3 regions of the Peribacillus sp. NPDC096448 genome follow, and region 1 is predicted to be linked to each of the others. Evidence: riboswitches for the same ligand, from Rfam matches in the RefSeq annotation. Region 1 holds a riboswitch; each other region holds the start of a gene.
What was found. Region 1 has a riboswitch for S-adenosylmethionine ahead of mtnK (S-methyl-5-thioribose kinase). Riboswitches for the same ligand answer to the same signal wherever they lie in the genome.
Positions count from the first base shown of each region.

Region 2: linked by a shared signal. The riboswitch ahead of ACIQ0C_RS19000 (methionine ABC transporter ATP-binding protein) and the one ahead of mtnK (S-methyl-5-thioribose kinase) in region 1 are both predicted to bind S-adenosylmethionine.
Region 3: linked by a shared signal. The riboswitch ahead of metK (methionine adenosyltransferase) and the one ahead of mtnK (S-methyl-5-thioribose kinase) in region 1 are both predicted to bind S-adenosylmethionine.

Region 1 covers NZ_JBIWEU010000002.1:51,810-62,169, forward strand. The annotation lists gene ACIQ0C_RS04170 (ATP-binding protein) at 9-1,775, shown strand; gene ACIQ0C_RS04175 (hypothetical protein) at 1,929-2,636, shown strand; gene ACIQ0C_RS04180 (YozD family protein) at 2,814-2,984, shown strand; gene deoD (purine-nucleoside phosphorylase) at 3,217-3,921, shown strand; gene ACIQ0C_RS04190 (lmo1851 family serine protease) at 4,203-5,663, shown strand; gene ACIQ0C_RS04195 (LCP family protein) at 5,778-6,665, shown strand; gene mtnA (S-methyl-5-thioribose-1-phosphate isomerase) at 6,807-7,853, opposite strand; gene mtnK (S-methyl-5-thioribose kinase) at 7,868-9,070, opposite strand; SAM riboswitch class I at 9,149-9,302, opposite strand; gene ACIQ0C_RS04210 (carbon-nitrogen family hydrolase) at 9,374-10,156, opposite strand; gene ACIQ0C_RS04215 (pyridoxal phosphate-dependent aminotransferase) at 10,256-10,360, shown strand, end outside.
Region 2 covers NZ_JBIWEU010000011.1:147,630-157,989, forward strand. The annotation lists gene ACIQ0C_RS18955 (YlbF/YmcA family competence regulator) at 26-382, opposite strand; gene ACIQ0C_RS18960 (DUF445 domain-containing protein) at 456-1,595, opposite strand; gene ACIQ0C_RS18965 (YheC/YheD family endospore coat-associated protein) at 1,732-3,093, shown strand; gene ACIQ0C_RS18970 (YheC/YheD family endospore coat-associated protein) at 3,110-4,180, shown strand; gene ACIQ0C_RS18975 (YheC/YheD family endospore coat-associated protein) at 4,184-5,551, shown strand; gene ACIQ0C_RS18980 (YheC/YheD family endospore coat-associated protein) at 5,548-6,744, shown strand; gene ACIQ0C_RS18985 (YheE family protein) at 6,808-7,011, shown strand; gene ACIQ0C_RS18990 (hypothetical protein) at 7,097-7,285, shown strand; gene ACIQ0C_RS18995 (MBL fold metallo-hydrolase) at 7,349-8,173, opposite strand; SAM riboswitch class I at 8,457-8,561, shown strand; gene ACIQ0C_RS19000 (methionine ABC transporter ATP-binding protein) at 8,631-9,647, shown strand; gene ACIQ0C_RS19005 (methionine ABC transporter permease) at 9,634-10,302, shown strand; gene ACIQ0C_RS19010 (MetQ/NlpA family ABC transporter substrate-binding protein) at 10,358-10,360, shown strand, end outside.
Region 3 covers NZ_JBIWEU010000012.1:159,077-169,436, reverse strand. The annotation lists gene ACIQ0C_RS20155 (Fe3+ hydroxamate ABC transporter substrate-binding protein) at 140-319, opposite strand; gene wecB (non-hydrolyzing UDP-N-acetylglucosamine 2-epimerase) at 539-1,675, opposite strand; gene ACIQ0C_RS20145 (glycosyltransferase family 4 protein) at 1,872-3,077, shown strand; gene ACIQ0C_RS20140 (glycosyltransferase) at 3,101-4,417, shown strand; gene ACIQ0C_RS20135 (nucleotide sugar dehydrogenase) at 4,459-5,760, shown strand; gene pckA (phosphoenolpyruvate carboxykinase (ATP)) at 6,229-7,815, opposite strand; SAM riboswitch class I at 8,245-8,406, shown strand; gene metK (methionine adenosyltransferase) at 8,570-9,763, shown strand; gene ACIQ0C_RS20120 (gamma carbonic anhydrase) at 9,950-10,360, opposite strand, start outside.

The sequences.
Region 1 (10,360 bases):
TCGGAAGGATGTTTAAAAGCCTTCAAACCCGAATATTGCTTTATTCTTTACTTATTGCAAGTGTTCCTCTTCTGGTACTGGGAATCATATCCTATGGATCACAACGGTCCCTGCTTGAGAAGGAAGCAAAAAATGCTCTGAATGCAGGTTCACTGAATATTGTAAATGAAACATACAGCTATTTGAACGAACGGATCAGTGATGTGAAGTTAATGAGTGTAAATTCGGCAATCATCAATCCTGGCTATTCAAAAGAAGAGAAGTCTGATGAACTTAAAAAGTTTATCGATGCCAAAGGAAATTATTACGGTGTCTTGCATTTGGATATGGAAGGCAATGTCATTGCAGATACATCAAATAAAATGATCGGGGATAACCTTGCGAAGAGAATATGGTTCAAAGAGGCCATAGAAGGTCATGAATTCCTTTCTGATGTTTATAAAACCCGAGCTTTCGCAGAACCTATAATAGCTTTGAGTGCGCCGGTATATGATAATTCAGGGAAAATGATCGGAGTCGTATCCACAGCTTTCCGATTGGAAGGGCTTTGGGAGATGATGGAGAAAAAGGCTAATGAAATTAGCGATAAATACCCAGTGAACTTTTTCATGATCAATCAAGAAGGCATCATGATTTCGAAAAAAGACCCACATGGCATTATGCAGGATTCTGCCTTGAAAGAAATGGGATTAACGAAAGATAAGCTGATGGGAGCGTCGTTATCGGATGAATTGTACAGTGAAGAGAATGGGGAAAAAATATATTCCATCCAGCCTGTCCATACGATAGCACAAACAGAGAATAAATGGTTTGTTGTTGTGGGTGCTGATAAGAAACAGGTATTTCAACCTTTGAATGACCTATTAACACGGTACCTGACAATCTACAGCATCGTTTTTGTTTCTATCATTCTGGCTGTCTATTTACTAACAAAGACTCTCGTACGGCCAGTTCAAGAACTTGTCGGAGCGACAGAGGATTTCATAGGAGGAAAGGAATTCATCATTTCCGACAATAGAAGCTTCGAGGAAATGGAAAAATTGAACCTTGCTTTTCTAAGAATGATGGAAACGATTGAAGATCGTGAGAGGGAAATCGTCCGTACGGAAAAATTGAAATATGTTGGCCAGCTTGCTGCCGGTGTCGCCCATGAAATCAGGAACCCGTTGACGACAATAAAGGGCTTTTTCCAATTATTGAAGAGCCAGGATCATGATAAATCATTGATAGAAAAATATAGCGATGTCATGCTTCATGAAGTGGATAGGGTCAATGTATTTGTGACACAACTTCTTGATTTGGCAAAACCGCATCAACTGGAATGGGAGAAAATCGATTTAAAGGATTTCCTTGATGAAATTATAGATACTTATACTTCCTCAATTCCGAGTTCTCATGTAAGACTAATTAATGAGGTGACACAATCCGTCATTGTTTATTCAGACAGGAACCGGTTAAGGCAGGTTCTCTTGAATGTCTTGAATAATGCTTGTGAAGCCATTGAAGAAAGGGGGCGGATTGAACTACATCACAATTCCGTGTCCCAATATATAAGATTAGTGATCAGCGATGATGGAAAAGGCATCAGTCCCGAGAATTTAAAAAATATCGGTATGCCCTTTTATACCACCAAACCGGATGGAAACGGATTAGGTGTAGCGACATGCATACAAATAATGGAGGAATTAAAAGGGAAATTCCAAATTGAGAGCTTCCGTGACGAAGGAACGAAAGTGACGCTCACAATCCCCACTACGAACCGTCTCATTAAATGAGTCGGTTTTTTTTGTTTGTAGTGCCCTTTAATAAATGGGCCGTTTAATTAGCTAAATGAGCAAAACGCCCTCTTATTTCCATTAACCTCCATGTTTGTTTGTGCATATAATTTACTAATCAAACGATAAGGACCATATTGGGGGATGTCTCTTATGGGCAAAAAAAAACAGCCGAAATTTAAATTAGGCGATACAGTCGTAATAACAATGTATGGGACAGTCGGGAATATAACCGATGTGAAATTTCTCGATGGTGCTTATGTGTATGAAGTGAACTATAGTGAAGGTCTTTATATCGAAAAAACATTGCAATCGATAAATGAATATGAAGGAGAAATCCTTTATCCGAAAGAACAAATCGATATTGAATATAAATATTTATTAGGTGACTTGGTCCAAGTGGATGGATATGAACAGGATTATTTCAAGATTATCGGCTATCGAACGGAAATTTGGCGCTATAAGGAAAATGCCTGGGAGGATGTAATCTATGAGTTATCAAGAATCTCTGATGGTGAATGGCTTGAAGCTCATGAAGAAGAACTGACTTTGATTGCCGATGCCAAACGGGCAGATGGAATCATTAAAAAATTGGGTCTGCTCCTTCCTCAAAAGAAAAATGAGCTTGCTATCATTGCTAAACAAAACAACCCTGGTAAAGGTGAGCGAGAAATGACAATGACAAAAGATGAAAAAAAGGAAATGATTGATGGACTGTTGGATTTATATAATGATTATTGTAAGCTCTACGAACATTTTGGCGATGATGAATATCGTCACATCATGAAAATCGCCCTTGCTAAAATTGAAAAAGCTGCAGAGGAAATTTATCCAGATCATAAAAAGAAGCAAACAAAGTGAAAGGTATCCCAAACTTTTAAAGGGCAATTTCCAAATTCCCTATAGAAGTATCCATACAATAGAACACGAATGGAACTTGATAACTATAGGCCCTTCATATGTTTTTCCATTATGGGATGCCTTAGTGGTATATTTGTCTCTACACATTCATAGACCTTTAAATAAGGGGGCGATGATTTGCGAGAAATTGAGGTTTTTATTGATACAGAAGAGATAGCGGAATTCTTTTTTCAAGAATTGATAAGACGGGGCTATCTTCCAACAGAAGCTGAAGTTGAAGATCTTGCTGACATCACATTCGAATATCTTCTTGAAAAATGCATAATTGATGAAGAAGTCGAAGAGTAACCTGTCATAAGACGGTTAGCAGCTTCCTTTCCCTTAATTTCATTAACCATTTAAAAAAAGACGGCGGACCACCGCCGTTTTGTTTGCGATTTAGGAAGGGTGCCAAAAGTCTTTTTCCTGCTTTTCATTTTTTCAAGTTCCAGATAAGGTTCGATTTTCCTAACTTGTGGTTGATATGGTATAGTAGTTTTTGAATATCATTTCAACCACAAGTTAAGGAGGACATAGTCGTATGAGCGTACATATTGGTGCAAAAGATAATGAAATTGCGGAAACGGTCTTACTTCCTGGGGACCCGTTGCGTGCAAAATATATTGCTGAAACATTTTTAGAGGATGCTAAACTTTATAATGAAGTTCGTAACATGTTTGGATATACAGGGACATATAAAGGAAAACGAATTTCTGTACAAGGTACAGGCATGGGTGTCCCATCCATTTCGATTTACGTGAATGAATTGATGAATAGCTATAATGTCCAGAAGCTGATTCGTGTTGGAACTGCAGGAGCGATTCAAAAAGATGTAAAAGTCAGGGATGTGATCCTTGCAATGAGTGCTTCCACCGATTCCCAAATGAACCGCATGACTTTCGGCGGGGTGGACTTTGCCCCGACCGCGGATTTCGAATTACTTAGAAAAGCTTATGACGTCGGCACGGCTAAGGGCTTGCAATTGAAGGTCGGTAATGTATTTACGGCCGATCAGTTTTATAACGATAATAGTGAATTGGAAAAATGGGCAAAATACCAAATCCTTGCGATAGAAATGGAATCAGCTGCCCTTTACACGCTTGCTGCTAAATTTGGCCGCCAAGCTTTATCTGTATTGACCATTTCCGATCACATTTTAACCGGTGAGGAGACGTCGTCGGATGAGCGCCAGTCAACTTTCAACGAAATGGTTGAAGTGGCATTGGAAGCAGCTATCCAGGACTGATAATTGGATGTAATTGACAGGCGGGTGACCAGGAATAAGTGATGCTGTATAATGGCAGTTGGATACAGGCTCATTTGTTCCATGGTATCCGCATTTTTGTAATGTCAGGAGATGCCTGTTTTCCTTGGACCATTTTCCCTGATTTGAAGTTTGCTAAAAAAATACATATGGTCATAAGTTGTTATTTTTGATAACTATTATTTTTCGATTGGCTTGAAAGCTGATAAAATAGGAATGAAATCGTTTATATCGTCATGAAGAATGAAAGTGGTGAGGCTTCAGTGGAAGAAGAAAATCAAAAACAGCCAAAAGAGGCAGGGAAATTCATTAAAATAAAGAAGTTTACGTTCATTATGGGGATTTTCTTAGTCATATTTCTAACTGCAGGGATTACTACAATAGCCTTGACCTTTGGAGATGAAAAAGTAGAGTCATTAGCACCGGATAAGCAATCGGAATTTGAAAAGCTGTATTCTACATACGATACGATAAAAGATAACTATTATGAAGAGATTGATGAAGAAAAGCTGGTGGACGGGGCAATTAATGGAATGATCGAATCATTGGATGATCCGTACTCTGCTTATATGGATAAAAAGGAAGCGTCGAGTTTCCATGAGAGCATCTCTTCATCTTTTGAAGGAATCGGTGCTGAGATTCAGGAGCAGGATGGACAAATAATGGTGGTCTCACCAATAAAAGGGTCCCCGGCAGAAAAAGCTGGGGTAAAACCGAATGACATTATATTAAGTGTGGATGGTAAAAGTGTTGAAGGACTGAGCTCTTCTGAAGCTGTCCTGAAAATCAGGGGCGAGAAGGGTACGAAAGTGGATCTATCCATTTCAAGAGCTGGTGAGTCGGAACCGATTGAGCTGACCATTAAACGGGACACAATTCCGATTGAGACGGTTTATGCGGAAATGCTTGATGATGGAGTTGCAAAAATTCAAGTGACCAGTTTTTCCGAACATACAGTCCAAGAGCTGAAAACGGCGCTTGAGGAAATGTCCAAGAAGGACATGAAGGGTCTCGTATTGGATTTGCGGGGAAACCCGGGGGGACTGCTTGAACAAGCAATAGAAATGGCAAGTCTGTTCATACCTAATGGGAAAGTGGTCCTTCAAGTTGAGGATCGCAGCGGGAAAAAAGAAGTATATAAATCGGAGAATGATGGAGAACTGAAAATCCCGGTAGTCGTGTTGATTGATGATGGAAGTGCCAGTGCTTCTGAAATCGTTGCAGCGGCTGTCAGTGAATCTGCGGACATTCCATTGATCGGTGTCAAGTCATTTGGGAAAGGGACAGTGCAGACTGCCCAAGACTTCAAAGATGGATCTAACTTCAAATATACGGCAGCTAAATGGTTGACTCCTGAAGGCAATTGGATTCATAAAAAAGGGATCAAGCCGGATATTACTGTGAAGCTTCCTGATTATGCGAGCCTTCCGTACATTTCGCCCGATAAGGAATTGAAAGCATCCGATTCTTCGAGTGAAGTGAAAGCGGCTGAAGAGATGCTGAAGGAAGCAGGCCATGATCCAGGTAAGGTAGATGGATTCTTTGATGAAGCAACCACGAATGCTGTCATAGCATTCCAAAGGGAACAAAAAATTAAAGAAACCGGCACCATTAAGGATGATACTACCGTTAAATTGATGCAGGTCATCCGCGAGAAAATCCTTAAGAACGACACACAAGTGAAAAAGGCAGTGGAAGTATTAAAGAAAGAAATCAATAAATGATTTTGACCGAAAAGCCTGTCAGCGAATTTCGTTGGCAGGCTTTTTTGTCGTTTTCATGCATAGGATTCCAACATTAGGCAGAGAATAGGGGTAATTTTCCAATGAGGTGAGGTAATGAAAGAAAAGGTATTGTTCATATATCTCTTGATCTTGATTCTGGCAGGCTGTACATATGCCCCTTTACCCAAACAAAATGGAAATGAAGGTACGGAAAAAAAACTAATCAATGAAGAGAACCAGGAAAGCGAGAAAACATTTCTGTTAATAGGTGTTGACACAAGGGGAGAGCAAAAATCTCGGTCAGATGCGATTATCCTGGCAAAATACTTTCCTGAGCAGGAGAAACTGAAGCTGGCTTCCATTATGCGTGATAGTTATGTGAAAATCCCCGGGAATAAATCAGGATATAACAAAATAAATGCTGCTTATTATTATGGTGGACGGGAATTGCTCAAGAAAACCATACAGGAAAACTTTGATGTCAAGGTCGATCATGTAGCGGTAATCGACTTCCAGGGATTTGTGAAGATGGTCGATTTACTTGCCCCTGAGGGGGTGGCGGTGAATGTGGATCAGGAAATCATTGATGATATGAGCATCCAAGCAAGCGTCGGTAAAAATGTTCTACACGGTGAGGAAATATTGAAATATGTCCGTTTTAGACATGACGATGAAAGTGATTTTGGAAGGGTAGAGCGTCAACAAGAAGTTATGGTTCAATTAAAAACAGCGTTTATAAATCAAATCTCATCCTTCGAAGGGATGGCAGCCCTTCCTGGTATCATAGAACAAGGGCTCTCGTACTTGGATACAGATATTGGTCTGAAAACAATAATAGAAATGGGTCCAAAAGCCGTCTTCCATACCCCGGACACCGTCGAAACCTTAAGGGTTCCAGTGGAAGGAAGCTTTAAAGATGAAATATATCCCCAGTCCGGAGCCGTTTTGGAAATGGACTGCACTGAAAATAAAAAAGCACTTCAGGAGTTCTTTGCAAAATAACAAGAATTTTGGAAGTCCATTTTATTATCGAAAGTGTTCGGATTTAATTATTGTATTATAGACCTCGCAAGAATAATTATTTAAAAAACGAGAGGGATACGAAATCCTTCTCGTTTTTTATCACCAATAAAGGAACCTGAATCAATTAACAAAATGCGGAATGTTTTTGAAGAAATCAGGTGTTATGATTCCGTTTTCGGTAATGATGCTTGTAATTAGGTGATTCGGTGTAACATCAAAGGCTGGATTGAAAGTCTTCACGTTTTCCGGAGCGATCCTTATACCTTGAATGAAGGTGATTTCAGCTTCATTCCGCTCTTCGATCGGGATGGATGTGCCGGATTCGATAGAAAGGTCGAATGTGCTTGATGGTGCGGCTACATAAAAGGGGATACCAAAGTGCTTGGCTAATATGGCCAATCCCAATGTCCCGATTTTATTTGCTGTATCCCCATTGGCCGCAATCCTGTCGGCCCCGACGATAATTCCATTTATTCGTTTCTGGTGAATTGTATGGGCAGCCATATTATCAGAAATTAAGGTGACATCAACCCCCGCTTGCATCAATTCCCAAGCCGTCAAACGCGCCCCTTGCAGGACAGGCCTGGTTTCACATGCATACACTTTTAGCGGAAAGTCCCTTTCTTTAGCCAGGTGGAAGGGAGCCAAGGCTGTGCCATACCGAGCTGTGGCGATTCCCCCAGCATTGCAATGCGTAAGAATGGAATCTCCTCTAGTGAATAGGGATAAACCATGTTCCCCGATTTTCCTGCACATTTCTTCATCTTCAGCAAAGATGGCTTTAGCCTCCGATACAAGTGCTTCCTTGGCAGTTGAAATGCTTTGCGCAGCCTGCAAGGTGTTCTCCATCCTCCTTAACGCCCAAAAAAGGTTGACTGCAGTTGGCCGGGAAGATGCGAGTTTTTCAATATGCCTCGTTACGTTTTTCTTGAATTCCCCTAATTCAGCGGTTGTTTCCTGTTTGGCACCAAGTGCAACACCAAATGCTGCCGTCAGTCCAATTGCTGGGGCACCGCGAACTTTTAATGTCAAAATGCTGTCATATACATCATTAACAGAATGAAGTTCAATAAACTCAGTTATGGAAGGAAGGGCTTGTTGATTTAATAATGTAATATGGGTATCATCCCATTGTACCGAATATGGTAAGGGTGCTAGTGTAGTCATGTGCAGGTCTCCTTTTAAATGGTTGAGTAAGATGGCAGTGTACGTTGCTTCAACGCTTCAATTATAGTTGGAACATCCAATTCCTCCCGTTTTTTAATTAAAAAAGAACCAATTTCCAATGTTGCCGTTTTGGCAGCGATCCTTGTTTCTTTATCTTCAATGACGTTTAAATCGGCTACATGGGAAAGGCCAATGGTTCGCCGAATCAGTTCGCAGCCTGCAAAACCGAATGCATCTTTTTTGAATTTTGTCAGTAAATAAGGCAGATAACCTTTCACATGGCGAAATGGGCTTTTATTTTGGCCTTCCCATAATTCGGTGTAAGTTTCTTCAAAGGCATTCCAAAATTCATGAAGGAGCGTGAAAATCTCTTCCCTTCCGACGCCATTTCGTGTTACTGCCTGAAAGAGAAGGTTGGCGGTGTATTGACCAAGGTCAAAACCAACTGGCCCATAAAAAGCGAATTCCGGATCAATAACCTTTGTTTCGGTTTCACTTGCAAATATACTTCCAGTATGTAAATCTCCATGAAGCAAGGCTTCCTGCTCGGTTTCAAAGCTTTGTTTCAGTTTGGCGACCTCAAGTATCACTTCTTGATCATTCCATATTTTTTGGGCGGCACCTGTCAATTCCACCTCGAAATCTCCCGGGAGTTCCTCAAAAAATGGATCCGTGAAAATAAAGACCTCAGTGATTTTGCAGAGTTCGGGATTCGTGAAATGTCGGGCCACCTCCTTTTTCGCAGAGGGTTCTAAATGATAATCGGATGTATAAAATGCCGTCTTCGCAACATACTCACCAATATGCTGTGAAAGCAATGGATATGAATCGCCATGGATCAATCCTGTTCTAACGATTTTCAAGTGCGATAAATCCTCCATTACTGTGATGGCAAGCTGTTCATCCGAATAATAGACTTGCGGTACGAATTCGGGGCAATAACTTCTGAAATGAATCAGCGCATTCGCTTCAATGGCTGCCCTTTTCAGTGTCAGCGGCCAGCTTTCACCAAGTACCTTGGCATAAGGGACCGCTTGTTTGATTATTAGTCCTTTGTTTGTGACCGTGTCTGTAATATGAAAAACATAATTTAAGTTTCCATCGCCGATTTCATTACATTTCAAACTTGCATCCGCATTGACCAACCCAAGTTTTTTTGCAAGGGTTATAGCTGTTTCGTTTGTCAATCTCTTAAAATTTGAATGGTTTTGAGTCATTCTTTTCCCCTCCAGATTCAAAATAAGAATAAAAAAGCCTCTTTCATATAGAAAGAGGCAGAAGTTTTGGCTTCGGACCTCTTATCTTCCAGAAAATGAATTCTGGTGGAATTAGCACCGTGCTCTGTGGATTTAATAATCCGGCGGAGGATCCGCCCCATTTCACAATGGTATTACAGTCGGTTGCTGGGCTTCATAGGGCCTTTATCCCTCAGCCTGCTCTTGATAAGAGTAAATGTTTTCTGAAATTTTAATCTTCGGGAAAATAATATCAACTTTTTAAATAGTTTGTCAATGGGTAAATTAATAAAAGTCTGGACGGCGATCTTCGAATACAGGTATTTTGTTACGTGCTTCCGTAACTTTGTTGAAGTCCAAGGTGCCTGTCAATAGTTCGTTTCCTTCTCCGGCTTCACTTACGATATTCCCCCATGGATCAATAATCAAGGAATGACCCGCAAATATATTATTGATATCCGAACCTGTACGATTAACGGCTACAACATAGGCTTGGTTCTCGATGGCACGGCTTATCAATAAGGCTCTCCAGTGATCGAGTCTCGGCTTTGGCCATTCAGCCGTAACGAATAGAACTTCCGCGCCTTGAACGGTATGGGCTCGCTGCCATTCAGGGAAACGAATGTCATAACAAACGAACCCGGCACATATTTTTTCATCAAGAGTAAATAAACCATCTTTTTCACCTGGCTGCAGGAAATGGTGTTCATCCATTAATTGAAATAAGTGAAGCTTATCATATTCTTTAATGAGCTTTCCGTGTTTATCGATGATGAGCATGGTGTTATAGATTCCCTTGCTTGTTTTTTTCGCAATGGAACCGCCGATGATGTGAATCCGGTGTTTCTGTGCCTGTGTTTTAAGAAATTCAATCGTTTTTTCTGCCTCTTGGTCTGCAATCTCATTCAGCCTGGTCAAATCGTATCCGGTTGTCCAAAGCTCTGGTAATATGACGATATCGGGTTCGGACCGAGCTGCTTTTTCCATCCATTGTTCTGCAACCTGAAAATTGATATCTGGTTGACCGAAGGCTATATCCATTTGAATACAAGCTATTTTCCACTTCATCGTTTAAAACCCCCACATGTAAAAAATGCTTTACAAGACTACGATAAACATATATCATTTGTGACTAGAATTTCAAGAAATTTCAGAGAAGGTGTATAAATGGTGCAATTCGAAAAATCCGGACTGCTTCAGGACCTGCCCAAGCAGTTTTTTGCTTCACTGGTCGCAAAAGTCAATGCGATCACGGAGCAAGGACATGATGTC
Region 2 (10,360 bases), on a different contig from region 1:
ATTATAGAAGGGAGTCTCCAACTGCTTATTGCTGTTGATCAGGCAAGCCATATAAATCTTCAAGCGGCTTCATGATAATTTTATTGAGGTCTGCGATGACCATGCTCATCCGTTGTTCAGCTTCCATCAATTGTGAAATGGTTGGGTTTTGTTGGACAAGCTGTACCGTCTTTTGTGCTTGCTCAACCTCTTCCGGTGCAATCTCCTGTCCCATCATTTGCTTTTGCTGCAATGACATTTGAAGATTACGGAAGTTTTCAAACATTCCTTTTGTTGCTTCATCAGAATTCACAAGATCATATAAGCGTTGCAAATCGGCATATTCATTACTTGCCCTAATCGCCTTTTCCATTTCATACGCTGCATCATATACGTTACTCATTTATTTCCCCTCCCGGTAATCATTGTATTCCTACACCTTTTCCACTATAACAAATCCGATTGAGAATTACACGTCATCCTATTAAAACAGTTACTAAACCTTGAAATAAACCGATGATTCCACCAAGCAAGGCCCCAAGGTATGTGATCATCGACAATTCCTTCTTAGTGATGGAAACGACCATTTCCTCAAGTCGGGACACTGAAAATGACGAGACCTGTTCTTCCACGATATCGTCCAAACGCAGTTTTTGGAATAGCGGCTGAAAATGATTGATTAAGTACTCGGCACCTTTACCCACAAAGATCGGGACGCCCTTTTCCACGATGATGTCCGAGAAATTGGCAGTCAATTCTCGAACCGGCTTATTCAGGATCGAAGCGACAGGCAGCATTTCAGCCGTTTTTTCGGTAATCAATTGTTTTATCGTTTCTCTTCCTATCAGTCCCTCAATTTTCTCTACATCCCATTTCTCCAGATTTCTCCACTCTTTCACCATCATCACTGACAATATATCATTCGTTCTCGATTGTTCAAAGAATTTAATGATTTCCGGCTGAATCTTATCAATTAATTTTTCGTTTCCAATGAACATCTGAATTAAATTGATCAGCTTGCCACGTTCCTTGAAAAAATCATCCAACATGTCTTCAAGACGGCTTTTGCCTTCTGTACTGTCAAAATATTCCTTCCCCCTTTTCACGATGAAGCGTGACAAATCAGGAATCGAGTCGAGGGCTTTTTGCTGAAGGTGCAGAGGGACGATATCTTTCAAGCTCTTGGTCCTGTTCTCTTCCGACCATGTTTCATATTTACCAAGAATGAATGTTTGTAATCGCTGTTCTAACGTAAATGAAGAATTCTTCATTCCCAATTGATCAAGCAATTGAGCGGTACTTTTTTCCGTGGACAATGCTTTCTTTACTTCTGCCTGGACGAAAATTTTCATATTCTGTATAGAGGCATCATTGATGACTTTACTTTGAATGCTTTCTGGCGTGATTAAATGATCGACCACCAATTTACCTAATTGTTTGGCTAACTCATCCTGCCGCTTCGGAATCAACCCTGGTGTCAACGGCAGCTGTTTCCCGAAAATATAGATTGGCTTATACGGTCTGAATAGCATTCTGATAGCCAATAAATTAGTGAAGCCACCTATTACAGCACCAACGACAACCATAAACAGTATCTTTACCCAAAACTCACCCATGAAATTTCTCCTTTTATTGCCTGAAATAAAGGCTTGATGACACCTTCTAATTAAAAAATCATAGAATGTGTTATCCACTTTTGCCCATCATTTAATTATTAAAGGATATCAAACTTAGTGCAAACGGGGAATTATTATGAACCTTAACCATCAGAAAGTTTACATTACGGTAAATCCCGCAGAGACTAGAAAGAAGGCGCTATTGTTTATCGAAGAAAAACTATTTGAGGAATGGGGCCTTCAATTTGGAGAACCCGTAACGATAATCGCTGGATGCCGTTCGGTCCCGGTACTTGTCCAGCCATTTCCGTCATCCCAGCCAACATTGAAACTTTCATATGATATGAACCGAATTTTATCCTTACCCGATTTTTCCGATCCAATCTCCGTCTCATACCATGCGGAAGGAAGGTCGATTAAAATAGGCCCATTCTTCGCTTCACTCATGAACCAGACTCCCTTGCAGGACGGGACATTCGGCGAGATGGAGAAATTTTATCAGGAAATGAAATCATATTGTAATCAGCAGGGCATCCCCTTCTATTTAGTAAAACTGCAGTCTCTTCAAGATGGTGTTGTGGAAGGCTACCTGCCAGGGCAAGATGGCTGGAAAGCCTTGCGCCTCCCCATTCCTGATGTATTTTATAACCGGATACATTCGCGGAAACTTGAGCAATCACATTCTTTCAAGCTGTTTAAAACTGAACTGGAGGAACGATCGATTCCGATGTTCAACGGAAGGTTCCTCTCCAAACATGATGTACATGAACTGCTAATCCTAGAAGATGATCTGTTGCCAAATTTGCCAGAGACGATACTGTTTAACGAAAAGGAATCTTTCTTGAGTTTTATAGAAAAGCATTCGGTAATCTACTTTAAACCCGCATCAGGCAGCCAAGGCAGGAATATTTGCAGATTAACGCAAGTAGCTGAAAAATGGAAAATCGAGCAATCCGGACATCTCCAGAATGTACATTTTGCTGATACGGATGAAAAGTTGTTTGAAACCTTAAAAAGATTTTCCAGAAAACGATCCTTCATTCTTCAAAAAGGGATTTCCCTATTCGAAATAGATCAGAGAAAAGTTGATTTCCGTATACTACTTCACCGGAACGATCAGCTTGAATGGAAAGTTTCATCAATGGTTGCCCGGATTGGGGACCCTGGTACCATTGTTTCCAATCTTGCACAAGGCGGATTGATGAAAAATGGGCCGGATTTTCTAAAAGAAGCATTTGAACTTCAGGACGCCAGCCGCATATATCAAAAGCTTGTACGGCTGGCTAAAAACACTGCACAGGCCTTAGTCGAAAACCTTGACGATTCATTCGGTGAGCTAGGGATTGATTTAGCACTGGATACCGATACCCATCCATGGATCATCGAAGTGAATTCAAAACCTTCAAAAAAATTCCAAGGCAACTATGAAACCTTTCGTCCATCAGTAAAATCAATCATCGATTTCATGCTTGCCCTTAACCGCGAAAACCATCCATAAAAGGAGTTGCTAGCACGTGTTAATAGGATTAATGGCCGCGTCGGATACTCATGAAAACAACTACTTCACCGAAATAGCCAAAACCGCTAAATCATTTAATATGAAAGTTTGCAAATTTTCACCGGATAATATTGATATGGATCTGAAAAAGGTGAGGGGCGAGCATTTTGATGCCGAGAACGAAACTTGGATCGCCACCTCTTTTGATTTACCTGATTTTGTATATGATCGCTGTTTTCATGGTTTAGTCCGTGAGTCAACGGAAACGCGACACAAAATCGATTGGTTAAAAGATAACTCGAATTTCTTAGGGCTGGGCCTTCCTGGTAAGTGGGAAGTGTACCAAATCCTAAAAAACCATCCACACCTACAGGCATTTTTTCCAGAGACCGTACAAGTGACGACACCTGAAGATATTACCGATCATTTGGAACGCCTGGATAAAATCATCATCAAACCTGAATTCGGTGCAGGCGGTACAGGAATCTATCTCCTTTCAAAAACCGAAGACGGCACTTTGGTTTCCATGACGAAAAAGGGCACCAAATATGACCGCCAATTCTCCTCCAAATCTCAGCTTAACAAATGGCTGCAGCATTTATTAAATCGATACCGTTACCTTTGCCAGCCATATTTGGAACTTTGCAGCCAAAATAATGAGCCATTCGATTTACGGATTTTACTTCAAAAAAACGAGAAGAATCAATGGATGGAACGGGGCCGCGGAATTCGTATGGGACAAAAAGATGGAATTACTTCAAATCTTGCCACAGGCGGGGAAGCCATTTCATTGGATACCTTCAACAAAAGAAACCCGGAAACGATTTCGATTGCTGTCGAACAAAAGATTCAGCATATCCTTCGCACCCTGCCCGTAGAAACCGAAGCTGTCTTTGAAAGATTATTCGAGTTGGGAATTGATCTTGGCATCGATAAAAAAGGCCAAATATGGATAATGGACATTAACTCGAAGCCCGGTAGGAAAATCATTCAGGCACTACAGCCGGAGACCATGAAAGATATTCATCGTGCACCGTTTGAGTATAGCCAGTATTTAGCCGAACAGCTTCAGAAAGCAGGTGAATAGGAAGTGAGAAAGACTTATCCTGCCGAAATTGCCGCTATCCCTGGCAATGTTCTCTACTACCCTTCAGAGCTAGGAGATTTGGCAGAGATTGAATTAATTTATTTCGGACGACATTCATGTCCTGCCATCGTCAAACAAAACCCGGCCGTCAATCAATCAATCGTGCTATCGGAAAGTCTTGCGGAATCTCTAATATTCGATCATACCGATATTCCCCTTCATTTATTCATATACGGCAAGAGCATCCATATCGGACCGCTTGTCGGAATCTTTTCCTCAGGCTTCACTGGCCTTTCAAACAAACCATTAGGGGAGAGGTCGGAATTTTTCGCAAAGCTCCTTTCGCTTAGCAAGACCACAGGCTGTATTCCCTTTGTTTTTGGAGAGAATGTAATCAATTGGGATGAGGAGACAATCAAAGGCTATGTATTTGATAACGATGACTGGCACATTAATGAATTTCCTTTTCCCAATGTCATCTATGACCGGCTCCCAAATCGGTTGACGGAAAACCGTGATGGGCCTAAAGAAGTGAAGCAGAAATTTCAAAAAAAATATACCATACCATGGTATAACCCTGGATTTTTCAATAAATGGGATGTAAATGAAAGGTTATGCGCAGATGAGCGGGCACTGCCTTATTTGCCGGAAACGTATCCATTTCAATCCATATCCGTGGTGGAAACCCTTCTTTCCCATTACCGGCAAGTTTATATAAAGCCTATTCACGGCAGCCTCGGTCTAGGGATTCACCAAATTCTTTATGATAAGCATGAGAATGTTTACTATTGCCGCTATACAAATGAAGCAAAAGAAAATAAACTGCAAAGGTTTTCGACATTGGAATCCATCGTTAAACATATTTTTCACGACCGCCCGATAGAGAATCTTATCGTACAGCAGGGCATCCCATTAATTCGATCTGAAAAACGTCCAGTGGATTTCCGGGTCCATACGAACAAGGACAGTGATGGAAAATGGCAGGTGACCGCGATTGCCGCAAAGATCGCCGGCGCCGGCAGTGTCACGACCCATATTAAAAGCGGGGGTGTCATCAAAACGGTTGCCGAACTGTTCGGAGATGACGATGAGGCGAAAGAAGTCGAACGAAAGCTATCGGAAGCAGCACTGATTTTAAGTGACAGTATAGAAAAGAACTTGGACGGCATCATTGCAGAAATAGGATTTGATTTTGGATTGGATAAAAAAGGGCAGGTTTGGATGTTTGAAGCCAATTCCAAACCTGGACGTTCCATCTTCTCCCATCCAAAACTCAAGGATTTCGAATTGCTGACCAGAAAGCTAAGCCTTGATTATGCCATTTATCTTACGGAACAGACGATTACGAAATCAATCAGTGTGCCGCAATGAACATTTTTTACGATATCCCCACTGAAAATTGGTACCACACTCATGAGAATGCGGAACTTTTCGCCGGCTCTGCCAAAGAAGAAATCAGCTATAAAAAGGACCATTCGAATCAACCTCTAATTCCAATCACAATATTTCCGGGTAACCGGATGCTTGCCGTCGGAATTTTAACTGTTCCCAATCCCAAAAAGGAATCAGGTTTGGGTGGAAACCTGACCCTTTTTCGGGACCTATCATTATATTTATTGAAACATGGAATATTGGCGTATGTATTCACAGGAAATGCCCTTCATTCCGAGTCGATGAGAGGGTATGTTTTTTCCTCCATTTCAAACAAGTGGATCGAATGTAAAGTGCCCTTCCCTGACATCGTCTATAACCGTATCCCCTCGAGGAGCTATGAGGCGTCAGAGGAATTCCAACATCTTATCACACATTTTAAAGATTACCGAATGAATCTATTCAACCCCTGTTTTATAGATAAATATGTGATGTTCGAAGCATTAGTTGAAGATGGATCCCTCACCAATCACCTTCCGCCCACCATGATCTTACGAAACAGCAGTTGCCTTGATGCTTTCCTGGAGACCTACAGGCATATATACCTTAAACCATGCAAAGGAAGCCAAGGGAAAGGCATCTATACCATTATCAAAAATGATGATGATACTCTATTGTTCAATAGCTTAAAACATAGTGAGTCCTTCCCGGATTTTGCATCCTTCTGGGAAACGAAAAAAAGGGATTTATTAAAAAGGAGCTATCTTGCTCAACAGGCGATCACACCAAAAAAACTTGTTGGACATCGTTATGATTACCGGATTCTCGTCCATTATGAAAAAGGTTTTTATAAAGTGACCGGCAAAGCGGTAAGGATGTCACAAACTCAGGAAATCACCACCCACACTCCCCGAGGCGGGAAGCTTTTTCCTTATCAAGACCTGCAATCAAGAAGCCTGAATCTAAAATTAGCGAATATTGCCCAGAAATGCGGTGAGATACTTTCAAAAAAAATCGGGTTTCTCGGAGAGTTTTCCATTGATATAGGAGAAGACGAATCGGGCGCGCTCTTCATATACGAAGTGAACTCAAAGCCCATGCAATTCGATGAGGAGGAAATTGAAACAAACAGGCTTTTGCATTTAAAAAATCTTTTCATTGAATTAACTTTTCCCAACCTGACAATAAAATAACACCTCCAGTTGCCGTTTTCCATTATAATTAAATGAGAAACTGTATATATGGAGGTAATACATATGATCACCCATTTTCAATGGGCACCATTGCATAAGAATCTGCCAGGATGGAAAATTTCCTTTTATTTCAACAAGCAGGCAGTCCAAGCATTGTATCATAAAGATGGATCCATCGAGTGGACAGCCAATCCGCCTTCCGAAACAGATGAAACCAAACTCAAAAGCATGATACATGATTTAATGGTCTTCCATGTATATGAATGAACCCTCAATACATTCATGAAATCGCTAAACGGAATAAAAAAAACTCCTTTGCCTAAACTAAAGAAAAGGCTAGGAGGGATTTATTTTGGATAAAGAAAAAATGACATTTTTGAAGGATACCGAATATGATGGCAAGGACTCCGTTTATTTAGATATCGACCGTATCATCAATGAAGGAATGGCGGGCGGAAATGTGTATGAAGTCGCTAACCTTCAGAACATCGAAGAAGCACATGATTTTTATGATGAAACAGATCCCAATATCAATAAATAACAATGGCGGGCGCTCTTATGGAGAGCCCTCCTTTATATCAGTCAGAGCGTTAAAAAGACAAAATCAAATAGTTCCATTCTCCATCACATTCAAAATATTTTCGTTTAATATCGATGTAATGATATGCTCTGAATCCCATTCATGCCCAGATATTTCGATAAGGGGATAGCGATTCGGTAAAACGAACTGCTGGATTTCATGAACGGTCAGCCCTTGAGAATGCAAGAGGAAAATTTCCCCTCGGAGATTTTCAAGATAATCAAGTTTTTTCCGAAACATTTCCTTCCCATCAGGAACATACCCAGCATGGCAGCAAAACACTTCCCCGAAGTCATATTGAAGCAATCTTTTTATGGAATCGATGATGACCGGAACAGACTCTTCCCGTAAGACAAGCTTTGTTTTTGGGGTTACGAAAAGGTCTCCTGAAAAGAGTACGCCATTATTGTGATTCAAATACACCATATGGTCCTTTGCATGACCTGGGGTAAAAATCGGCTCCCACGTTTGGGTACGGGAATGAATGGCCTTCCCTAGCGGCTCAGCTTTAAAGGCATCTCTCTTTCCCCAGAAAACTTTACGATATTCAGGATATACTGCATCCTTTGCACAAACCTCAACCGACATCGGGTGAATGAAAAGAGGGACCTTTTTATGCTCCTGTATCCATGCAGCGCCCCCAGTATGGTCTTCATGATAGTGAGTCAGGGCCACTGAGTCGAAGTCTGCGGACTCATAGAATGGAATGAGCTCTTCCATTAATATCTGTGCTCCAGTATCTATCAATAGGCCATCCGTTAAAAAGACATAAACACTCATCCCCGCCTTGTTCCCGCCAGGAGTCCCATGCACACAAACGACATCATTTATCGTCTTAATCTCTATCATTCAATTTCCTCCCCATCATTGTACAAAAATAGTTTCATCTTCCTTTTTTTAACTTTACTATAATAAATGTAGTACCACTTTACCTTTTTGACAAGGAAATATCGGAATAATTAACCTGGATGAAAATGCAGGATTATTGCATAATCGCCCTTTTTCCATGAATCGTTTTATGGACTGTACCAAATTTAACGACAAAAAAAATCAAAGAAACGATTGACATTGTCGGATTTTACAAATAATATAGATTATATTATAAAACTTGAAATATTCTAAAATAATAATTTACTTATCAAGAGTGACGGAGGGATCAGGCCCTGTGATGTCCGGCAACCGCCCTTAGGGAACGGTGCCAATTCCTGCAGAATGATTGCATTCTGAAAGATAAGACGAGATATAATTTCGCTGCCTCTTTCTGAATGATAGAGGCAGCTTTTTTAATGTTTAAGGGGGAAAGCTCATGATTGAAATCCGTTCAGTCCGAAAGGAATACGTCTCGAAGAAAAACCGAGTTATCGGAGTGGATAACGTATCTTTGACCATTCAAACTGGCGAAGTATATGGAATTGTCGGCTACAGCGGAGCTGGAAAAAGCTCATTACTCCGCTGCTTGAATTTGCTTGAACGTCCGACAGGTGGAAATATCATCATCGACGGCATTGATTTAACCTCTTTATCAAGTAAAGAGCTTCGTAAACAACGACAAAAAATCGGAATGATATTCCAGCATTTTTCCCTGGTCAGTTCAAAAACCGTTTATGAAAATGTCGCTTTCGCCTTAAAGGCCGCGCACCGATCGAAGGACGCGATCAGGTTACGTGTATTGGAATTGTTGGAAATCGTAGGGCTCAGCGATAAGAAAGATGTCTATCCGGCACAGCTTAGCGGTGGACAGAAGCAACGGGTCGGCATAGCTCGAGCCTTAGCAAATGACCCCACTGTACTATTATGTGATGAAGCGACTTCAGCCCTTGATCCAACAACTACAAAAGCGATTTTACAGTTGTTGAAAAAGATAAGCAGTGAGCTTGGTATCACCATCGTATTGATTACACATGAAATGGAAGTAGTCAAAGAACTATGCCACCGAGTCGCCGTCATGCAGGATGGCCGGGTAATTGAAGAAGGACCCGTTTATGAAATATTTTCACAGCCTAAGCAGGAGTTAACGAAGCAATTCATTAGCAGTGTACTGGATTTCGAACTCCCTTCGCACTTGATTGAAGAAAGTGAAGGTACGATTATTAAAATTCAATTCGAAGGGCAAACCGCCGGTGAGTCGATTCTTTCGGATACTCTCCAATCCCATCCAGTCAAGGGTAATATTTTACACGGTAAAATTGAGTATATCCAGGAAGTTCCTTTAGGCATTTTAATCATCGAGTTAATTGGCGATGCCGCCCAAATTCATTCGGCATTGGAATATATAAAAAATCGTTCCAGTTCTGTGGAGGTGTTAAAACATGTCACTGCTTAATCCCATCGTCAATATTTTACCTGATCTTAATAAAGCCTTTCTTGAAACGATTTATATGGTCGGCGTTTCTCTTGCAGTAGCCCTGCTGATCGGTTTACCGCTTGGAGTATTGCTGTTTACGACAACCAGGAATTTATTTTTTGAAAATAGCATCGTGAATCGATCTCTCGGTTTCACAGTCAATATTGTCCGTTCCATCCCGTTCATCATTCTCTTGGTCGCCCTCCTTCCTTTAACGGACCTTCTTACGGGATCGACAATAGGGCCAAGAGCGGCTTCTGTTTCCCTGTCCGTATCCGCAATACCTTTTTTTGCAAGAATCGTTGAAACGGCATTACGTGAAATAGACAGAGGAGTGATAGAAGCTGCAATTGCCGTAGGAGCCACTCCATGGATGATCATTAAGGATGTACTTCTTCCAGAAGCAAAACCGGGAATCATTCAAGGACTGACATTAACGACCATTTCGCTTATCGGTTACTCAGCAATGGCAGGGACAATCGGCGGAGGCGGAATTGGCGACTTGGCCATCCGGTACGGATATTACCGTTATGACAATACAGTCATGATCACGACGATCGTCGTGCTGATCTGCCTTGTGCAACTCATTCAAATGGTTGGTGACAAAGTCTCATACATGGTTAACAAACGATAGGATCAGTCATTTTTTCAATGATACAATACATTTCATTACTCAGGAGGAATTTCAAATG
Region 3 (10,360 bases), on a different contig from region 1:
AATCAGCTTCCCCATAGGTTTGCAGTTAGGTAATCTCCTGTTTCGTGTTGACTATCAATTCGACAGGGATATCTTATACTCCTTTATCTTCACTGAGAAAAGGTACTGGTGGCTTAGCTGCATTTTCTTCAGTTCCGCATCAAAAAAAATTAAAATCAAATTTTCGTATCAAAACAAGCTTCGCAAGTGAAACTTCCTTCATATATGCTTTTATTTCAGTCATCCCTTTCCGCTTTGGATAACGAATTTTTACAAGAACGACTTCGTCCCCCTTAATTTCTTTACCACATTTGACGCACTTAGGATCTTTCCCGAACATTACAACGCCTCCAAACAGGCTTTCAATCTTGAAACATTGATCTACCCAAACTATCACATATGTATTTAACATTTTCAAATTTAAATTAGTTATCCACTCTTTCCTTTAATCCGGCGCTCATGAAAGGGCAAATGAAAATGGGAGCAGCCGTTTCAAAATCTGACTGAATAGAAAAAAGCCTGCCGCTTACGTGACAGGCTTTTCTCACTATTTTATTTTTTATAATGGAAGGGGTGATTTCATTCCGCAATGCGTTAATAGGATTTCGACAATCCGCTTTGAAGCGAATCCATCTCCATATGGGTTGGAAGCTGTCGCCATTTTTTTATAGGTTTCTTCATTTGTAAGTAAGTCTGAGGCTAATTGGTAAATTCGTTCTTCCTCAATTCCTGCCAATAAAAGGGTACCAGCATCGATTCCTTCCGGACGTTCTGTTGTATCGCGTAACACAAGGACGGGAACGCCAAGTGAGGGAGCTTCTTCTTGCACCCCTCCGGAATCTGTCAATATTAGATGGGCGTGCGCCGCAAAATTATGAAAATCAAGCACTTCAAGCGGTTCTATTAAATGAAGCCTTTCCGTTTCACCAAAAATCCGGTAAGCAATTTCACGGACAACCGGGTTTTTATGAAGCGGGAAAACAACTTGGATATCCGTGTAATCTTCAAGCAGGCGTTTGACGGAACGGAATATTTCTTCCATTGGTTTTCCGATGTTTTCCCGTCTGTGCGCTGTCATCAATATCATACGATCTCCATTTAAACCAGATAGAATCGGATGTTCATAGTCTTTCCTTACTGTTGTTTTCAAAGCATCGATAGCCGTATTGCCAGTAATATGGATACAATCACTCTTTTTATTTTCCAAAAGTAGATTCTCTGCCGCCTGATTTGTTGGCGCAAAGTGCAAATCAGCCAAGACGCCTGTCAACTGCCTATTCATCTCTTCAGGATATGGAGAATACTTATTACCAGTCCGCAGACCAGCTTCAACGTGACCAATCTGTATCTTATTATAGAAAGCCGCCAAGCTTGCGATGAAAGTTGTCGTTGTATCCCCATGCACGAGGACGATATCCGGTTTTATATCATTCATGAGCGAACTCAATTTTTCAAGCCCTCGAGTTGTAATTTCTTCTAATGTTTGTCTATCCTTCATCATATCCAAATCGTGATCTGGCTTAATTTGAAAACATTGCAAGACTTGGTCGAGCATTTCCCTATGCTGGGCGGTGACCACCACGATGGTTTCTATTTCTTCTGGATGCTTTTTCAGTTCCAAAACGACTGGTGCCATTTTGATAGCCTCTGGTCTTGTACCAAATACGGTCATGACCTTAATACGTTGTTTAGGCATGCTCATTTCCTCCCCTTCTGAATGTCTCTCCCATTATAACGGGAAGTTCATGGGAAATTTAAAAACGATACAATTATTAACAGAATTTTTACAATATTAATGAGGACTTTATATTTCTTTAACCTTAAGTTAATATCTGGCATTTACAATATAAAGCAGGAAGTATAGCTAAGCAGAATAGAGGTGATAGGCGAATATGAAAAGCGTCCTGATGATCGTGCAAAACTTTTATCCGGAAATCGGAAGTGCGGGAAATAGAATGAAAAATATATATCTCCATTTGAAAAGAAACGGATTCGAGGTAACGGTCATCACATTGAAGCCGAGTTATCCTAATCAAAGTTTATATCAAGATACAAAGTTTTGGGATGAAGATAGCATTGAAGAAGATGTCATCAGGATTAAGCCGGACAAAGTGAAGAGGTATACAAGCAATATGGGGAAGCGCTTGCTTCATTATCTTGAAGCGATGTGGCTTTTCATTTATACAATCATCCGTCTCGAAAAAAAATATGATTATGTGTTTGCTACGACCCCGCCGATCTTCCCGACTTTGGCGGCGTTGATCGCCAAGAAAAAGATGAAGGCGAAACTCATTACCGATGTCAGGGATTTATGGCCGGAATCGTTGATAGGAGTAGGAGTATTTAATAATAAGTGGGTTTTGAAAGTCGCTTTCTTCCTGGAAAGGAAGCTATATCGGCATTCAGATTTTATTATCATCAATAGTCCTGGTTTCAGGGATTATATCGTTGCAAAGGGAGTCAAGGAAGAGGCCATACAATTCATCCCTAATTCGCTGACAGCGGATGAGCTGACGTTAAAGAATTTGCTTACACCCGTATCGGAAAAGGTAATCAAGGTCGTTTATGCGGGGAATATCGGACTGGCCCAGGACTTGAAAAAACTGATAGCCGTAGCTGAAAAGCTAAGGGAACATAAACAAATCGAGTTCTCGATGATTGGATATGGATATCGGATATCCGAAGTGGAGAAGGAGATAAGCTCTAGAGGGCTGACTAACATTAAGATGATTAATGCGATGAATCGAAGAGTGACTCTTCATGAAGTTTCAACATCCCATATTGCCTATGTGAGCTTGGTTGAAAAAGAAGTCTTCAATAAGGTCCTGCCTGGTAAAATCATCGATTATATGTGTGTCGGAAAACCTATTGTCGGTGATGTGGACGGCAGGGCGAAAAAGATGCTCTCTGAGGCGAAATGCGGGTTGGTGGCAGAGAGCAGAAATGTTGATGAAATCTGTCAGCATATACTGACAATGGCCGCAGATCCAGCCCTTCGTGAAGAACTGGGGGAAAACGGTCATCGGTATGCTAAACAACATTTTCAATGGTCTAAAAATATTAAAGGTCTCATCAACGTGATGGAAGCGTCAGGCTGAAAAATCCGGAAGTGGAGGACAACATGGCGAAGAAAGTATGTATGTTCGTGTGGAATCACTTTACGAACGATGCGAGGGTTCTAAGAGAATGCACAGCACTCACTGAAGCGGGTTATGAAGTCGATTTAATTGCCATTCATAACTGGAAAATCGAGGGTTTGGCCAAAAAGGAGAAACACCAAAATGGTTTCTCGGTCACTAGGGTGAATAACCGCTGGGAGGCGCTTCATAAAATTCTCAGGATCGTTGGCAAATTGAAGAAAAAGAAGTTTGAAATTGTTCTATTGGCCTTATTGGTCTGGAATACGTTGTGGAATTTGAACTTAATCAATGGCTGGATGGGATCGGGAATACTGTTCGGTTCATTTGCACTACTTGCGATGGGCACCCTGATCATCACTAAAACAAAGCTGCCGACACTGTTAACGAGGAGCTACATTTTTGGTCAAATGATCTATCATGGCCGGAAAAGGAAATATGATTTTTATCATTCAAATGACTTGAATACGCTCATGCAGGGAGCGATCAGCAGTAAATGGTTGAGAAGGAAAAAGCTGATTTATGACTCGCATGAAGTACAAACGAGCAGAACGGGATATAATAGCCGAATTTACGGGATGATGGAGAAATTCCTATTAATGTTCGTCGATGAAATGATTGCCGAAAACCATACGAGAGCTAAGTATAACGAAGACTTATATGGTCTGTATCCCAAGGTGGTCCATAACTACCCGATTCCAACCAATCCGGAGGAAAGTACGGCCGTGAATTTGCATGAGCTGCTCGATTTGCCAGAGAATGAACCGATATTGTTATACCAAGGCGGCGTTCAAATGGGAAGAGGGTTAGAGCAATTGGTTGATGCTGTACCGATGATCGAGGGCGGAACGGTGGTTTTTATCGGGGATGGAAGGATCAAGGATGAATTAATGAAAAAAGTAAGCGACATGAATCTGGAGCATCGTGTGAAGTTCCTGCCGAAGGTTCCGGTCGACGAGCTGCTCCATTATACCAAAAATGCGTATTTAGGTTTTCAGATATTGAATAATGTCTGCTTTAATCACTACTCCGCATCTTCAAATAAATTGTTTGAATATATGATGAGCGGTGTGCCAGTGGTTGCCTGCAGCTTTCCTGAAATTCAAAAGGTTGTCGATACGGAAAAAATCGGTGTGTGTGTCGATTCACATGATCCAAAATCAATTGCCGAAGGTGTCAATTACTTATTGAAGCATCCTGAAAAAAGGGCGGAAATGAGCCAAAACTGCCTGAAGGCGCGACAAAAATACAATTGGAAACAAGAGAAGGAAATCTTTATCGAAATCTATCAAACAGCCTAACAAATTTGAGTGTAGCAGAAAAATAGATAGGAGTGGTTTATATGAAACTTTGTACAATCGGACTTGGTTATATAGGACTTCCAACTTCTTTAATGTTTGCGAAACACGGTGTCGATGTCGTCGGCGTGGATATCCATCCTGAGATTATTTCCAATTTGAATAGCGGCAGGCTCCATATCGAAGAACCTGGATTGGAGGAGGTATTGCAAGAAGTGCTTACTTCCAATAAGTTTCGGGCTGCGTTAAGCCCGGAACATGCGGATGTTTTCATCATCGCGGTGCCTACTCCAAATAAAAAGGACATGCATCAATCCTGTGATTTAACACATGTCATGGATGCAACCTCAAACATTCTTCCTTTTATCAAAAAAGGGAATGTCATCATTATCGAATCGACGATAGCGCCAAGAAGCATGGATGATCATATTAAACCGATGATCGAGAGGACGGGCCTTACCATCGGAAAAGACATTTTCCTCGTTCATTGTCCGGAACGCGTTTTACCTGGAAGGATTCTTGAAGAGTTGGTTCATAATAACCGTATCGTCGGGGGCATCACGGAAACATGCTCATATAAAGGAAGTCTTGTTTACAAAACCTTCGTTCAAGGGGAGATCATTCAGACGGATGCGAAAACGGCTGAAATGTCCAAACTGATGGAAAACACCTTCAGGGATGTCAATATCGCCCTTGCGAATGAGCTGACGAAAGTCTGTTTCGAGCTGGACATCAATGTTTTGGATGTCATATCGATGGCAAACAAACACCCTCGTGTCAATATTCACCAACCAGGACCAGGAGTTGGCGGCCATTGTTTAGCGGTTGATCCGTATTTCGTCGTTGCAAAGGCACCAGAGTATGCGAGAATCATTAAATTGGCCCGTGATACCAACGTATCGATGCCTTATTACATCGTTAATTCCGTAAGGATGATGCTGGAGGGGATCCGGAAGCCAAAAGTAGCTGTTTTCGGTCTTGCTTACAAAGGAAATGTAGATGATATTCGTGAAAGTCCCGCCATTGATGTCGTCAATATCTTGATGGGGATGGAAAACGTGGATGTAGCCTTGCATGACCCGCATGTCCAATCTGGAAAGATGCCAGTCGTATCAGTGGAAGACGCTGTAAATGATGCCGACTTGATACTTATCCTGACTGACCATGATGAATTTAAACAGATGGATTATGATAAGCTATCGAATCTCATGAACAATAAATTGATTCTGGATACACGCAATTGCATTGATGCAACTAAAACAGATGTCCCGGTGGCAAACTTGGGCAATATATATCAATACAAAACAGTGTCCATGAAAAAAGCTAGGAATAAAGCGATCATCTAAAAACTTGGACAACATTGATAATGGAATAACGATTAAGGGGGCGCTGACTATCACAGTCCCCTTTTTCCAATGAAGAAAATGGCCATGCAAGAGCTTGGTCCATTCAGACCGTGGAAACGATCCAGTTGGTTTCAGAAATCCGCTTCCTTTCCGCCAAGCCTCCTCGCCGCAAGTTCTAGCAGGATCTCGGCTAGCCAGTTATTCGACCGTATATGCGGTAAATCGGGCTAATGGTAGTAAATTCGACCGCAGCCGCCGTATTTCGGGTTACCTGGTACTTTATTCGACCGTGTAGACGCCATATTTAGCCCTATCCGGCAGATTTATTCGACCGCAGATGGTAAACGCCATATTTCGCCTTCCATGGCACTTAATAAAGTAAACCGTAATCATGGTTCGGGAAGAGACATTTCTTGTCGACAAACTGAAAGGACCAAGCAAGAGCTTGGTCCTTTTTTGTACAATTTATTAAGCTGTCGGTCCGCCAAGTTCTTCGATTTCACTTGGAACGCTTTTGAATTTCTTGAAATTTGCACGGAATTGTGCGGCAAGGTCTGTTGCTGCTTCTTTATAAGCGGCAGGATCTGCCCATGTCTTGATTGGTTGAAGCACTTCATCAGGAACACCAGGAACATGAAGCGGGATATCCAAACCGAAGATATCATCTTTGATCGTTTCGATGTTCGCTAATTCACCTTCAAGTGCCGCTTGTACCATTGCACGAGTGTAAGCAAGTTTCATACGGCTTCCAGTTCCATATGCACCGCCAGTCCATCCTGTGTTGACAAGGTATACCTTTGCATTGTGCTCGTCAATTTTATCACCAAGCATCTCGGCATAACGTGTAGCTGGAAGCGGTAAGAATGGTGAGCCGAAGCAAGTGGAGAATGTAGCTTCCGGTGAAGTTACGCCCCTTTCAGTACCAGCCAATTTACTAGTGTATCCGCTTAGGAAGTGGAACATTGCCTGTTCTTTGGAAAGCTTGCTGATTGGAGGCAGAACGCCTGAAGCATCAGCTGTTAAGAAAATGATTGTATTTGGGTGTCCTGCAATACTTGGGTTCACGATGTTATCGATCGCTTGCATTTGGTAAGCGGCACGAGTGTTTTCAGTCAATGAACTGTCATCATAGTTCGCTTCACGTGTATCCGGATCAACAACAACATTTTCCAATACAGCACCAAAACGGATCGCATCGAAAATTTGTGGTTCTTTTTCACGTGAAAGGTTGATCGTTTTCGCATAGCAGCCGCCTTCGATGTTGAATACGCCGTTAGAAGACCAGCCATGCTCGTCATCACCAATCAGTTTACGGCTAGTGTCTGCTGATAAAGTTGTTTTGCCTGTACCGGACAGTCCGAAGAATAAAGCGACGTCCCCTTCACGTCCTACGTTAGCAGAGCAATGCATTGGAAGGATTCCAGCCTCTGGAAGTAAGTAGTTCATGATCGAGAAGATCGATTTTTTCATTTCTCCTGCATATTCCGTTCCGCCGATCAAGATGGTACGGCGTTCAAATGAAACGATGATGAAAGTTTCGGATGTGGTTCCGTCCACTTCTGGGTCCGCTTTGAAGTTAGGTGCAGAAAGGATCGTGAATTCAGCTTCGTGACCTCTCAGTTCCTCTTCGTTTGGACGGATGAACAAAGTATGGGCGAATAGGTTATGCCAAGCATATTCATTAACAACACGGATGGGAAGACGTGATGATTCGTCTGCACCAGCGAAACCTTTAAAAACAAAAATCTCTTCTTTTGCTTTTAGGTAGTCAACTACTTTATTATATAGTTTATTGAACACATCTTCGGAAATCGGCTGGTTCACGGGACCCCAATCGATTTTATCTTTAACTGATGCTTCTTCCACGATAAACTTATCTTTAGGTGAACGACCAGTATATTTGCCAGTTTCAGCTTTAACCGCGCCGGTTGATGTTAAAACGCCTTCATTTCTGCTTAGTACTTTTTCGACCAATTGAGGAACTGATAGTTGAGTTTGCACATTGTTTCCTGTTAATAATTGGTGTAACTCATTAGAAACATCTACAGAATTCATATATGAGGTACCTTCCTTTGTTTGAGTTTTTAGATTACAATTAGTATAACACATTCATTCAATTAGTCTATACTATTTCTTTTAATTTGTGATTATTTTCAGCTGGACGCATTAATCATTTTAATCCGGCAGGAACCGAATCAGGATTATCGCATATACTATCATTAAGAAAAATTTATTTAAATAGGAAGTAAGTAAGCAATATATGTCTAATGGGAAAGTCAGGATGTCATTCCTTTTCGATGCTCCATACTTTATTATTAATGGCAATTTGCAACATTTCTATTCGTATTTTGCATTGTAAACCCCTTTAGGACGTTGTATCAACATGATTTTTCAAATGAACGCCATTCTGGGTGGAAATGTTCTTTTTAGAAAAGCATTGACAAATTCCAGCCAAATACGATATTATCTTAAATTGTACGGATTCTCTTATCCCGAGTTGGTGGAGGGACAGGCCCTTTGAAACCCAGCAACCTGCCATATTGAACTTGACTCCAAGACCGATCGCCGAAAATAAAGCGAAGGTCTTCAAGGAATAGTGGTGATGGTGCTAACCTGAGCAAGGTAAAAACCCTTGAACGATAAGAGTGAAAGGATAGAAGACAGAATTTTAAACCTTTCCTCATTTGCCAGGGAAGGTTTTTGTGTTTTTTATAAGTAATTCTGTGTCTATAGTCGAAACTAATGAGGGAAACGAGTTCCGTAAAAATCAGGCTTATGCCTACACCATACTAACTTCCAAGGAGGAAATATGATGTCAAAGAAACGTCTATTTACTTCTGAATCTGTTACAGAGGGCCATCCGGACAAAATTTGTGATCAGATTTCAGATTCCATTTTAGATGCTATCCTAGCTAAGGATGCAAATGCACGTGTTGCGTGTGAAACAAGTGTAACTACAGGTCTTGTGCTTGTTGCTGGTGAAATTACAACTTCAGCTTACGTGGACATTCCGCGTATCGTTCGTGATACGATTAAAGGAATTGGCTACACACGTGCGAAATACGGTTTCGATGCTGAAACTTGTGCCGTGTTGAGTTCCATCGATGAGCAGTCTGCCGATATCGCAGCTGGTGTCGATAAAGCATTGGAAGCTCGTGAAGGAAACATGTCAGAGGAAGAAATCGATGCAATCGGTGCAGGGGACCAAGGTCTAATGTTCGGATTTGCGTGTAATGAAACAGAAGAGCTTATGCCGCTTCCGATTTCATTGGCGCATAAACTTTCATTCCGCTTGTCTCAAGTTCGTAAAGATGAAACTCTTGCTTACCTACGCCCTGATGGTAAAACACAGGTAACTGTGGAATATGATGAGAATAACCGTCCTGTACGTGTAGATACGATCGTCATCTCTACACAGCATGATGCAGAAATTACGCTTGAACAAATTCAAGCCGATCTAAAAGAACATGTGATCAAAGCTGTTGTTCCAGCCGAGTTGATCGATGCAGATACTAAGTATTTCATCAACCCGACTGGCCGTTTCGTAATTGGCGGACCTCAAGGGGATGCTGGTCTTACTGGACGTAAAATCATCGTTGATACTTACGGCGGATACGCTCGTCACGGCGGCGGTGCATTCTCTGGTAAGGATGCTACTAAAGTTGACCGTTCTGCTGCATACGCTGCTCGTTACGTTGCGAAAAACATCGTGGCAGCCGGCCTTGCCGACAAAGCGGAAGTTCAATTGGCATACGCGATTGGTGTGGCAGAGCCTGTATCGATCTCCATTGATACGTTCGGAACTGGTACAGTTAGCGAAGAAGTCCTTGTTGACCTAGTTCGCGCTAACTTCGACCTTCGTCCAGCTGGTATCATCAAAATGCTTGACCTTCGTCGCCCAATCTACAAACAAACGGCTGCCTACGGACACTTCGGCCGTACAGATGTCGATCTTCCATGGGAACGCACGGACAAAGCAGAAACATTAAAAGCGCAAGCGTAATTCATATAAAAAAAGGTGTCTCGCAATTAGCGGGGCACCTTTTTTTATGGATTAATTTTGCCGTCTATCGGGAATAATTCAAGAAATCCCAAAGAAATTAAACTTAAAGGCCATACTCGTGAGTTAGAACAGTTTACTCGAGAGTTAGGAGCGAATACTCGTAACTTTCAGTCAATTACTCGTGCATTACTTTACTCGTTCCGCCGTTTTATAGTATTGACCTTTTTCGGCGTATTCGCGTACGATGCGCTCCATATCCTGACGATCTTCTTCGTTGATTTCGCGGATGACTTTAGCTGGACGTCCGAATGCCAACATGTTCGGTGGAATGACTTTACCTTGGGGAACGAGACTGCCGGCACCGATGAAAGCCCCTTCGCCGATTTCGGCTTCATCAAGTACGATCGATCCCATGCCGATTAAAGCTCCTTTGCGGATTTTACAGCTATGTAAAATGACCTGATGGCCAATGGTTACTTCATCCTCGATGATCAATGGATTATTGGGGCTTTGGTGCAGGACGCTGTTATCCTGTATACTGACTTTTTTTCCGATGATGGTTGGGGATACGTCACCGCGAATGACGGAGTTGAACCA